Regions from separate parts of the Dietzia sp. WMMA184 genome, predicted to be linked through region 3. Evidence: predicted binding sites of a transcription regulator. Region 3 holds the regulator's gene; each other region holds the start of a gene.
What was found. Region 3 encodes LexA, which represses DNA repair genes until DNA is damaged. Its sites were predicted from a motif close to CGAACANNTGTTCG; they were not measured.
Positions count from the first base shown of each region.

Region 1 (4,119 bases), 530 kb from region 3:
CGATACCCGTGACCAGAACAACATCATCGAGACCGCGTCGGGCAACTGACGGTTCTCCCGGTATCACGCGAAGGATTCCTGAACGATGAACGCAACAGTACGAATTTTCGACGCCCTGTTTATCTTCCTGGCCGTCATGGGTATCGCGTACGCGTACCTCACCGGTACGTCTCGGACGGGCGTCGAGTGGGTCGGCGCCACGGCCTTCGTGCTCTCGGCCGGCCTGAGCCTGCTGATCGGTGGTTACCTCCGCTTCGTGGCGCGGCGCATCAGCACCCTGCCCGAGGACTTCGAGGAGGCCGAGGTCTCCGACGGCGCCGGCGAGCTCGGCTTCTTCAGCCCGCACAGCTACTGGCCCGTGCTGGTGGCCTTCTCGGTCTTCATCATCGGCTACGGAGCGGCCTTCTGGAACTGGTGGGTGCTCATCGGCGGCGCCGTCGCGCTGGTCATCACCGCCTGCGGCCTGGTCTTCGAGTACCACTGGGGTCGCGAGAAGCACTGACCGTCTGACCGTCTTCCACCGGGGCCCGGTGTCGCACGCTGCGACACCGGGCCTTTGTGCTGTCGCCACCAGGGTGTCGGCCCGGGCTCGCCGCGCGCCGGTCAGAAGGGTGGTGGGTCGGGGTCGTGGTGGTGGTCGGGTGTGGTGTCTGGTGGTGGGGCCATGGTGTTGGCTTTGCGTTCGGCGGCCAGGCGTAGGGCGCGTCGGTACCAGTGGGTGCTCTGGGGTCGGGGGTTGAGCCAGGGTCGGCGTGGGGGTGGGATGTCGCTCTCGGCGCCGGCGTCGGTGCCGGTGTCAGCCCCGGTGTCGGTGTCGGTGGTGTGGTGGCGCCAGCGGGCGAGGGGTCCGTCGGGGTGGGTGGTGAGGGTGTGTCCGGTGTCGGTGGTGATGGTCAGGGTGCCGTCGGGGGCGAGTTGGTAGTGCCAGTTGTGGAAGGTTTTGAAGCGGTGGTGGTTGCGGCACAGGGCGGCGAGGTTGTTCTCGAGGGTCGGGCCGCCGGCGGTGGGGTCTGTGTGGTTGAAGGGGCGGACGTGGTCGATGTCGCAGGCGTCGGCGGGGACGGAGCAGCCGGGGTGGCGGCAGGTGCCGTCGCGTAGGCGGATGCGGTGGGCCAGTCGGTCGCTGATGCGGTAGCGGTGGGCGTGGTGGGGGGTGTCTGCGGCGCCGGGTGCGGTGTCGGGCACGGTGATGGTGGCGCCGGTGCTGCGGGTGAGTAGTTCGATGAGGGCGTCGATGGTGGCCGGGCCGCCTCGGGGGAGGTAGACCTCGGGTTCGCCGTCGGGGCCGGGGGGTGCGAGCACGGTGATGGTGGGGCGGATCTGGGTGGCCGGCGGGCGGTGAGCCGCACCCGCGGCAGTGCCTGCGCCCGCGCTCGTACCCGTGCCTGCGTCGGTGTCGGTGCTGGGGTGGCCGAGGAGGGCGGTGACGAGGGCGTCGGCGCGTAGTTCGTCCATGCTGCGGATGGTGTCGGTGTCGAGGGCGTCGGCGCCGTGGCGGCGGGTGTTCTCAACGCGGGTGCGGGTGTCGCGGTGGCGTTGGTCGGTGGCCATCGTCTGCAGGAGAGTGTGGATGGCGGAGGCTTCGGTGGCGGTGAGGTGGGCGGTCAGGTCGGCCATGCCGTCTGGGCCGCGGCGCAGGGTGACGCGGCGTTCGCGGACCGCGGCGGTGCGGCGCAGGCGTACGCCGTCGGGGTCGTGGGCGGCGATGATGCGGTCGGTGTGGGACAGGATCGCGTCGCGTCCGGGGCGCCTGCCGGCGGCGAGGGCGGCCAGGAGCCAGTCGATGACCTCGCGGTGGACGGCGTCGCGGTGCAGGGAGTCCACGGTGCGCATGTGGCGTGCGAGCAGGGTGGCGGTGGCTTCGTCGAGGTGGCCGGTGTCCATGGCCTCGACGAGACAGGGGAACTTGGTGACCAGGGTGATGGCCAGGGTGAGCAGGCTGCGGGCGCGGTTGTGGTGCACGCCGTAGGCGGCGACGATCTCACTTGTGGCGATGGTCAGTGGGTCGATGACGGCGTGTTCGGGGCGTTGGTCCAGGCCGGGGCCGTAGCCGGCGGCGATGTCGCGTAGTTCCTGTTCCTCGCGGCAGGTGGCCCACAGGTCGTGGCAGGCGCGCAGCCGGGCGGCGGCCGCGCGATTCTCGGCGTGCAGTGCCGCCAGGGCTGCGGAGCTGGCGGCGGTGACGGCGGGACTGCCGGCCACCGCTCCGGCATCATCCCCGGTAGTCGTCTCCCGCATGTGCACCCCCTCGGGCGGGCGAGTGCCGCACCCCGTATCGCTCGTGTGTTCGATTGGGGAAACACTAGCAAGCAGGTCCGACACACGGCTCTGACCTGGGAAGACCGGCGGACTGCGCCGGTCGGTGGGAGGATGAGACCGTGTTGGACACGGGTGCCGTCGTCTCGGTGAGTTGGTGGGCGATCATCCCGCTCATCGTCGTCGGCTCGGTGCTCCACTTCGCCTACGACTGGAACGGGCACAACCGGGTCGTGGCCGTGTTCGCCGCGGTCAACGAGAGTTACTGGGAGCACATCAAGATCGCCGCCTGGCCGACCATGGTGCTGTACGCGGCCCTCTTCGTGCTCGGCGGCGCCTCGCAGCCGTCCTTCGTGCCCGCGGCCACTGTCGCCCTCTATTCGATCCCGGTGACGATGATCGGGGTGGTCTTCGTCTACAAGGCCGTCGCAGGTCGCAATGTGCTGTGGGTGGACATCGCCGTGTTCGGCCTGTGCATTACGCTCGCCCAGGTGATCTTCGTGTGCCTGCTCAGCGGACTGGAGGCGGACGTCCTCGTCGTCGTCCTCTCGGTTTTCTACCTGGTGGGCATCGTCGCCGCCTACGTGGTGTTCACCCTGAGGCCCCCCGCCGAACCCGACGTCTTTATCGACCCCATCACATACAGATACGGGGTCGAGGGGCACGCCGACTACGAGGCCGCACCCGGGGACTGACGGGCAGAGGGAGTCCGTCGGACGACTCGGGCCCCGTCCGCGGGGAGCGGACGGGGCCCGACGGAGCCAGGGGGTCGTGGGACCTACAGGCCCATGTCCTTGGCGATGATGGACTTCATGACCTCGTTGGTGCCACCGTAGATGCGGTTGACGCGGTTGTCCGAGTACAGGCGGGCGATCGGATACTCGTTCATGAAGCCGTAGCCGCCGTGCAGCTGGAGGCAACGGTCGATGACCTCGGCGGCGACCTCGGTGCAGAACAGCTTGGCCGAGGCCGCCTCGGCGGCGGTGAGCTCGCCCTCGTCCAGCGCCTCGAGGGCGCGGTCCGCGACGGCCTGCGCGGCGTCGACCTTGGCCTGGCACGCGGCCAGCTCGAACTTGGTGTTCTGGAACGAGGCCACCTCCTTGCCGAAGACCGTGCGCTGCTGCGTGTACTCCTTGGCGAACCGCACGGCGGCCGCGGCCTGGGCATACGCACCGTAGGCGATGCCCCAGCGCTCGGACGGCAGGTTCTGCCCGAGGTAGTAGAAGCCGCGGTTCTCCTCGCCGAGCAGGTCTTCGACCGGGACCTTGACGTCGGTGAAGGACAGCTCGGCCGTGTCGGAGGTCTTGAGTCCGACCTTGTCGAGCTTGCGGCCCACCGCGTAGCCCTCGAGCTTGGTGTCGACGGCGAGCAGCGAGATGCCGAAGCGGCGGTCGTCCTCACGCGGGGGAGCGGTACGGCAGGCCACGATCACGCGGTCGGCGTGGACGCCGCCGGTGATGAACGTCTTGGCACCGTTGAGGACGTAGTGGGTGCCGTCAGCCGAGAGTTTGGCGGTGCTCTTCATGCCTGCCAGGTCGGACCCGGTGCCGGGCTCGGTCATCGCCAGCGCCCACATCTCCTCGCCGGAGACGAACTTGGGCAGGTAGCGCTGCTTCTGCTCCTCGGTCGCCAGGGCCTTGATGTAGGGGAGCCCGAGCAGTACGTGGACACCCGAGCCGCCGAAGTTCACGCCGGCGCGGGCGGTCTCCTCGGACTGGATGGCCTCGAACTTGTGGGAATTGATCCCCGCGCCGCCGTACTCCTCGTCGACGTTGATGCCGAACAGGCCGAGGTCGGCGAGCTTGTAGTAGAACTCACGCGGGACGATGCCGGCCTCGAACCACTCCTGGAAGTGGGGGGTCA
Region 1 covers NZ_NXEI01000001.1:950,359-954,477, reverse strand. The annotation lists gene CK206_RS04400 (cytochrome c oxidase subunit II) at 1-49, shown strand, start outside; gene CK206_RS04395 (cytochrome c oxidase subunit 4) at 86-502, shown strand; gene CK206_RS04390 (HNH endonuclease signature motif containing protein) at 604-2,238, opposite strand; gene CK206_RS04385 (DUF6512 family protein) at 2,379-2,951, shown strand; gene CK206_RS04380 (acyl-CoA dehydrogenase family protein) at 3,035-4,119, opposite strand, start outside.
Region 1: the regulator LexA is predicted to act here: its motif matches at 2,277-2,290, upstream of CK206_RS04390 (HNH endonuclease signature motif containing protein).

Region 2 (4,119 bases), 2.4 Mb from region 3:
ACTTCCAGAACACCCGCTTCGAGCTGGCGCACTGCAAGACGCAGGTCATGGCCACCCGCACGTTCGTCGACCACTGCATCTCCCGGGAGATCGACGTCGAGCTCGACGCCGTCACCGCCTCCATGGCCAAGCTGCAGGCCACCGACATGCTCGACGACGTGGTGGACCGCTGCCTCCAGCTGTTCGGCGGCTACGGCTACATGATGGAGTACCCCATCGCGCAGAAATTCGCCGGCGCCCGCGTCATGCGGATCTACGGTGGCACGAACGAGATCATGAAGGAGGTCATCGGTCGGGCGCTGTGACCGATAACCGTCGATAGGAACAGTTCAGGACCGTTCCGAAGGGGGTGGCGGGGTGTCGGACGCGGTCGTGCGCGATGTTGTGGTGATCGGCGGGGGCCAGGCGGGCCTCGCGGCCGGTTTCTACCTTCGCCGCGCCGGCGCGGACTTCGAGATCCTCGACGCCTCGGACGAGCCCGGCGGCGCGTGGCCGCACACCTGGCCGTCCCTGCGGTTGTTCTCGCCCGCCGACTTCTCGTCCCTGCCGGGCCGCCGCATGCCCCGCACCGACGACGGCGCCAATCCCGGCGCGGCCCACGTCGTGGACTACCTGCGCGGGTACGAGGAGTACTACGACCTCCCCGTGCGGCGCGGGGTGACGGTGGTCGCCGTGGAGCGGCCGGGGGCAGGGCGAGAGGGCGGCTACGTCACCAACGCCACCAACGGCGACGACGGCCACGACGACAACCACGACGACGACCAGGACCACGACGACGAGGTGTTCCTCATCCGCGCCACTGACGGTCGCTCGTGGCGCGCACGGGCGGTCATCAGTGCGACCGGTACCTATCGACGCCCCTTCGTCCCCACCTATCCGGGAGCCGCCGACTTCCGTGGCCGGCAGCTGCACAGCGCCGCCTACCGGGGCCCGTCGGACTTCGAGGGCAGGCGCGTCGTTGTGGTCGGTGGCGCGAACTCGGGCGCCCAGATCGCCGCGGACCTCGCGCGACCACTCGCCGACTCCGGCGGGTCGCTGACCTGGTGTACAACCGGCCCGCCCCGCTACCTGCCCGACGATGTCGACGGCCGCGAACTCTTCCGCGTCGCCAACGCGGCCATCCGGGGCGTGGGGGAGTCCGGCGGCGGCATCGCCGAGCTGGGCGACATCGTCGTGGTGCCACCGGTCCGCGCGGCCCGTGACGCCGGCCTCCTGCAGGCGACGCCGATGTTCGAGCGGTTCACCGCGGCCGGCGTGGAGTGGTCGGACGGTCGACGCGAGCCGGTCGACGCGGTGATCTGGTGTACCGGCTTCCGGCCGGCGTTGGGTCACTTGCGGGGGTTGCTGCCGCGTCGCGACGGACGGGTCGTCACGAGTGGCGTCGAGGTGCAGGGCGTCCCGGGACTGTTTTTGCTCGGCTACGGCGACTGGTGCGGCGCGGCGTCGGCGACCCTCATCGGGGTGGGGCAGTGGGCGAAGGCGGCGGTGGCCGCGTCGCTGGGGTGAGCACGACGGTCCCGCGTGTTCTCGGCTGGGGCTATTTGATGATGTGTGACCCTTGCCTGTTCGAATGTGCGTGCGTATCATAGAACACAGATTCGAGACCGTACGCACGGGCAGGGGGTGGGGCACATGGGCGGGAACGAAGACGCCGCGGCCGGTGGCCCGTCCCCGTCCGGTGGCGGCTCCGGTTCCGCGGCGCCCGTGTCGCTGTCGGGGTTGCGGGCGGCGGCGCGGGAGGGGTGGATGGGCGAGAATCGTGCGGCGGCGCGCCGGTTCGTGGCCTGTTACGAGTTGTTTGTCGAATGCCAGCGCCGGGAGGAGTCCGGTGCGGGCGGCGGTGAGTGTCGGCCCGGTCATGCGGTGCTCGATCCGATCGATGTCGCGGCGGGGTACGTGGTGTCGGCGATGGCGATCTCGACGGGCCGGGCCGAACGGATGATCACCTTCGCGCTCGATCTGCACCTGCGGTATCCGGCGATCCTGTCCGCGATGGCGCAGGGGCGGCTGGATCTGCAGGCTGCGAATATCCTGGCCTCGCAGATGGCCACCGTCCACGTCGATGTGCTCGAGGCGGTGCAGCGGCAGGTCGTCGAGGAGTACCTCGCCGCGATCGAGGGCGGGGTGCGCCTTGGTGAGAAAGCCATCCGCGGCAACGTCGATGCGATCATCGCCCGCTACGACGCGAACGGCATCCGCCTGCGCCGTCAGGAAGCGGCCCGCACCCGCGGGGTGCGGTTCCACAAGGGCGTCGACGGCATGTCGAGTGTGTCGGCGATCCTGGCCACCGAGGAAGCAGCCGTCCTGGCCGAGGCCCTCGACCAACGGGTGAAAGACCACAAGTACGCCGACGCCCAAGCCGCCGCCAACGCCCAAGCCGACACCGCCAACCCCGACACCAACACCGGCACCGGCGGCTCTGGCGAGGTCGAGGATTACTCGATCGCCGAGCGGCGCGCCGACGCCCTGATGTCCCTGGTGTGCGGCGATCCCGGCCTAGCCGGCACCCCCACCCGCCCCGGCCGGCCCGGCGCGCCTGGTGCCGGGGTGGCGTTGCGGCCGAAGGTCACCGTCATCGCCACCGGCAACACCGCCCGCGACGCTGGCGGTGCCCGAGTGGAGTTCACCCGCACCGGCCAGGCCGCCCTGCAGGCCCTGCTGGACATGCTCGCCACCAGCGACGGAGCCACCTTCGAACCCATCGACCCGCGGATCGGGGCCGCCGATGACGCCCGCACCGCCCTGAAATACCGGCCCGGTGCCCAGTTGGCCCGCCGGATCCGGCTGCGGGACGGCACCTGTCGCCACCCCGGCTGCGCGATCCCGGCCGAGGCCTGCGATCTGGACCATGTGGTGCCGTTCGATCACGCCAACCCCCAGCGGGGCGGACACACCGTCGAGGGCAACCTCGCGGCGATGTGCCGGCGGCATCACCGGTTCAAGACCTTCTCGGACTGGATCTACGAACTGCAGCCCGACGGCACCCTGACCGTGCGCACCCCGGACGGTTCGACCATGCTCACCCGGCCCTCCGGCCCACTGGCCGAGTACCGGCGTGAACAGGCGCGCGCCGAGACCGAGGCGTGGACCCGGCAGCAACGCCGCAGCCCCGGGCCCACCGGTGACGAGCAGGCCAACGCGGAGCCGACGTTCTGGTCGCGCCGCGCCTCCCGCCACCGCACCGAACGCCGCAACACCGAACGCCGCAAGGCCGAACGCGCCCGCACCTTTGACCCCGCCCCACCCGCGCCCGGCACGGGCACGGACGCCGCCGGCTCCACCACCGGCGCGGCCACCGACACCACGCCCGAGAAAGCCACCCCCGCCAGCGCCACCCCCGAGAGCGCCAGCCGCTGGTGGGCCCGCAACAAACCCCACCACAGCGACATCGAAAAAGGCATCCGCGCCCTACTCCACGAACGCCTCGACGAACTCATCGACCCACCACCGTTCTAGGCGGCTGGGTGGGCGCAGACCAGTGGGGCGTGGGTCAGTAACCGGTGTAGCGCTCCGGCTCCTCGCCGAAGGTGAATCCGCGGCCGGAGATCTTCTCGGGCGTGATCTCGACGAAGTTGTACTTCAGGGTCGGGATCCAGGGCTTGAGCCCGAGATCCTCCGCGCGGTTGATCTCCGCGAAGCTGTCGAGCCGTCGCGCCGTCCCACGCACGACGATCGACCAGGCATCGTCGCCCTCGATGTGATCGACCTGGAACACGACATCCGGATGGACCGTGATTCCGGCGAGCTTGGAGCCCTCCGCGGTGCGGAAGAACAGCTTGCCCTCCGGGGAGAGCGCGTAGTTGACGGGGAAAATGTCGGCACGGCCCTCGGAGACGGTGACCAGGCGTCCCAGGGAGACGGTGCCCAGAAGCTGCAGACTTCGCGCCTCGTCGAATTCGGTGATCGGGTTGGCGTCCATGCCCTGATTCTGTCACCGCAGAGCCTTCGCCGGAACCGTTGTCGGAGACTGCGCCGTGACCGACCTCACTCCCCGGCGGCCACCTGCACACTCATCGTGTTTTCAGGTAACGAATTGGGGAAGGGTGATGCAACAACGTGGGGACGTCACTACGGTGGACACCGACTATGAACCCAGGAGAACGAGTAGTACCCCGTAAC
Region 2 covers NZ_NXEI01000001.1:2,798,388-2,802,506, forward strand. The annotation lists gene CK206_RS12935 (acyl-CoA dehydrogenase family protein) at 1-305, shown strand, start outside; gene CK206_RS12940 (NAD(P)-binding domain-containing protein) at 358-1,506, shown strand; gene CK206_RS12945 (HNH endonuclease signature motif containing protein) at 1,633-3,456, shown strand; gene CK206_RS12950 (pyridoxamine 5'-phosphate oxidase family protein) at 3,491-3,919, opposite strand; gene ectA (diaminobutyrate acetyltransferase) at 4,087-4,119, shown strand, end outside.
Region 2: the regulator LexA is predicted to act here: its motif matches at 1,588-1,601, upstream of CK206_RS12945 (HNH endonuclease signature motif containing protein).

Region 3 (4,119 bases):
AGCGTCGATCCACCCAGGCGTCAGCGGTGCTCACGCTGGTCTCGGGCGGCCTGGTCTCGACGGCATCGATTCTGCGCGGTCGCCCGGTCCAGCAGCGGCTCGCGCTCACCCAGTACCCGCATGGCGGGATGGAGTCCCTGGTCTCGGATGCGTCGCTCGCCGCGAGTGGGCGGATCATCGCCCGACGTAAGGGCTCACCGGTTCTCACGGTCGCGGAGTTCCAGGATATCCAGGCCACTGCGAGGGCGGAGGTCCCCGGTGCGGTGGCGTCCGCGATCTCGGCGGCGGTTCCCGCGCTGATGGCCGCCCAGTCCGTGTCGGGCCGTTTGGCGGAGGTGCCGGCAGACGTCGCCGACGATGTCCGTCCCTCGCTGGACTTCCTCGTCGGGCGGGGATTCCTCGCCCGCCATCCCTCGGATGTGCTCCCACATCTGGAGCGGCATGTGCGGGCGGTCGGTGTCCGGTTGGACCTCGCGGAGAAGTCTCCCGCCCGGCACGGCGAGCTCACGGCGAAGTTGAGCCGCTCCGAGTCGACCGTCGAGGACGCATGCGCGGCCCTGCGACGGCGGCCGGGCGGGGCGCGGGCGTGCCGGGATCTGCGGTGGATGCTCGCCGAGTACCGGGTGGGGCTGTTCGCGCAGTCACTGGGTACGGCCCGTCCAGTGTCGGCAGAGCGGATCGACAAGGCGGTGGCGTCTGCGCTCGCCCCACGGTCGTCCAGATGACGTTGCGCGGTCAGCGGCTCGCGCGACGCTCTCGGAGGGCGATGATCTCGCGTTCGAAGTCGTCGGCCGAGCTGAACTGCTTGTACACGGATGCAAAACGCAGGTAGGCGACCTCGTCCAGATCCTGCAGAGGGCCCAGGATGGCGAGCCCGATCTCGTGGGCCGGAACCTCGGACACACCGCCGGAGCGCACTGCGTCCTCGACCTGCTGGGCGAGGCGACGGAGAGCGTCCTCGTCGACCGATCGTCCCTGGCACGCGCGGCGGACACCGCGAACGACCTTGTCCCGGCTGAACGCCTCGGTCACCCCGTTCCGCTTGAGAACCGTCAGCAGTGGCGTCTCGAGCGTCGTGAACCGGTGTCCGCACCGGGGGCACTCCCGTCGACGCCGGATCGCCTGTCCCTCGTCGACGGATCGTGAGTCGATCACCCGGGAGTCCTCGTGATGGCATGTCGGGCAGTACATTCCCGTGGGGCCCTTCGTCGACCGGAGTTCACACGTCCCGGATCGTGCCTGACGGAACGCGGGGGTGGCAGACCGCCGCCCGCGGTCCATTCTAGGAGGCCCGCTGCCCGGTCACGCGTAGGCGGGTCCGCCGAGGAAGGCCACTGCGAGAAGCATGATCACGCCGAATGCAATCCCGCACGCCAGCAGTGCCCAGGCCGGCACGTCGTCGACCACCCCGGTGGACACCGGGGCCTCGACGTGGCACGCCCGCGCGCGGTCCGTCGAGACCGGGCGCACGAGTACACGCCGACCGGGGGCGACCGATGTGACGGTGGCCGGACGGGCCGCCACCCGCGGCCGGACGAGGTTCCCCGCACGGGCGGACGTGACGGCCAGCCGATTGCCCTCGGGTCGGACCAGCGTGCGCCGCGGCGCAGGCGTGGGACGCACGAGCACCGACACATCTCTCGGCCGGTCGAGGTGAGCGCCCTGTCCACGATGGTCATCGGGGCAGACCTCGGTCCACCGCACGGCCGGACGTGGGTGGGACTGAAGCTCGACAACGGTCATGGTGGCTCCCTACTCGATACGGTGTGCGATCAGGGTTCGCACACCTGTATGTCTGTCTCAGTACATCTGTTCGAATCCGAACTCCCCTAGAGTTGTATCACGCGACTCCGACACAATCACGATTCGCAGAGGAATTTCTTCGAACACGTGTGTGGCGCAAGGCGGTGGTTGGCACTAGGGTGTAGACAGATCACAGCGTCGAACATCCATTCGCCGAAGGGACCCCACGAGATGCCGAAGCCCGATTTCGAGTCACTGACGGACCGACAGAAGAGCGTTCTCCTGCACATCCACGACACCGTCAAGGAGCGTGGTTATCCGCCGAGCATCCGCGAGATCGGGGACGCGGTCGGCTTACAGTCCACGTCGTCGGTGGCGCATCAACTCCGCACGTTGGAGAAGAAGGGCTTCCTGACGCGGGATCCTCACAAGCCGCGCGCGGTCGACGTCCACGGTGTCCCGGGGCAGAAGTCACGGGGCCGCCGGTCACCTGCGCCGGAGCCCCAGCGTCCGGGAGGCGCGGTCGAACCCGTCTACGTACCCGTCCTCGGCCGGATCGCGGCGGGCGGGCCCATCCTCGCGGAACAGGCCGTCGAGGAGATCTTCCCCCTGCCGGCGGACCTCGTCGGGTCAGGTGATCTGTTCATGCTCAAGGTCGTCGGCGAGTCGATGATCGACGCCGCCATCTGCGATGGCGACTACGTGGTGGTCAGGCGGCAGAACGTCGCGGACAACGGGGAGATCGTCGCCGCCATGATCGACGGGGAGGCCACGGTCAAGACCTTCCGGAACGACTCGAGCGGAGTCTGGTTGTTGCCCCACAATCCGTCGTTCAGCCCGATTCCGGGCGAGCACGCGACGATCCTCGGCAAGGTCGTGACGGTGTTCCGGAAACTCTGAGTCCCGGTTCGAACGACGCGCCGCCCGTCCCCGCAGGGGTCAGGCGGCGCCGTCATGTGGATCGCGGACCGCGAACTCGTCCAGTTCGCCGGCCACGGACGCGGGCAACCGGACCACCAGCCGGGTTCCGTCCTGGGTGTGTTCCTCCTCGACCACCGCGCCCTCGGCGTGGACCCGCGACACCACGTCCCCGCGGGAGTACGGGACGGACAGGGTCAGCTCGGTGTCCCCGGAGGCGACGATCTGGGTGATCCTCTCGAGGAGTTCGTCGACACCCTGCCCGGTGACCGCCGAGACGAACACGGCGTCGGGCAGCGCGTGGTGCAATTCGGTGAGGACCACGGGATCCGCGGCGTCGATCTTGTTGATCACCAGGAGTTCCCGAGGCCGCTCCGCGTTCTGCTCTTCCACCACCTCGTTGATCACCTTGCGCACCGCCTCGATCTGGCGGAGCGGGAAGGCATCCGAACCATCCACCACGTGGAGGAGCAACTCGGAGTCGACGACCTCTTCAAGAGTCGACCTGAAGGCCTCGACCAACTGGGTCGGCAGATGCCTGACGAATCCCACGGTGTCCGTGAAGACGACCGCCCTGCCGTCGGGCAACTCGGCCTTCCTCGTCGTCGGATCGAGGGTGGCGAACAGGGCGTTCTGAACCAGGACGCCGGCTCCGGTGATCCTGTTGAGCAGGCTGGACTTCCCGGCGTTCGTGTATCCGGCGATGGCGATGGACGGCACCGGAGTGGAACGCCGACGGTGCCGTTTGGTGTCCCGGGCCTGCTTCATCCCCTTGATGTCGCGACGCAGACGGGCCATCCGCTCGCGGATCCGGCGCCGATCGGTCTCGATCTTGGTCTCACCCGGGCCGCGAAGACCGACGCCGCCGTTGCTGCCGGCACGGCCGCCCGCCTGGCGGGACAACGACTCGCCCCACCCACGCAGACGGGGCAGCATGTACTCCATCTGGGCGAGCGACACCTGGGCCTTGCCCTCACGGCTGGTGGCGTGCTGCGCGAAGATGTCGAGGATCAGCGCGGTACGGTCGATGACCTTGACATTGACCGCCTTCTCCAGCGCGAGCAGCTGCCCCGGGGTGAGCTCGCCGTCGCAGATGACGGTGTCGGCGCCGGTCGCCGCGATCACGTCCTTGAGGACGCTGACCTTGCCCGACCCGATGTACGTGGCGGCATCGGGCTTGTCGCGGCGCTGGATGAGCGCGTCGCACACCTCCGATCCCGCGGTCTCGGCGAGCTGGGCGAGCTCGTCCATCGCGGCGTCCGCCTGCGCGGCGGACCCTTCGGTCCAGACACCGACGAGCACGACACGTTCGAGTCGGAGCTGGCGGTACTCGGCGTCGTTGACGTCCTGGAGTTCGGTGGAGAGCCCCGCCACCCGGCGCATCGAGGATCTCTCCTCGAGCTGGAATTCACCGATGGATGGATCGAGGTCGCGTGTCGGCCGGTCAGCGGCCGTGTG
Region 3 covers NZ_NXEI01000001.1:424,371-428,489, reverse strand. The annotation lists gene hrpA (ATP-dependent RNA helicase HrpA) at 1-725, shown strand, start outside; gene nrdR (transcriptional regulator NrdR) at 736-1,191, opposite strand; gene CK206_RS01980 (hypothetical protein) at 1,303-1,743, opposite strand; gene lexA (transcriptional repressor LexA) at 1,933-2,643, shown strand; gene hflX (GTPase HflX) at 2,683-4,119, opposite strand, start outside.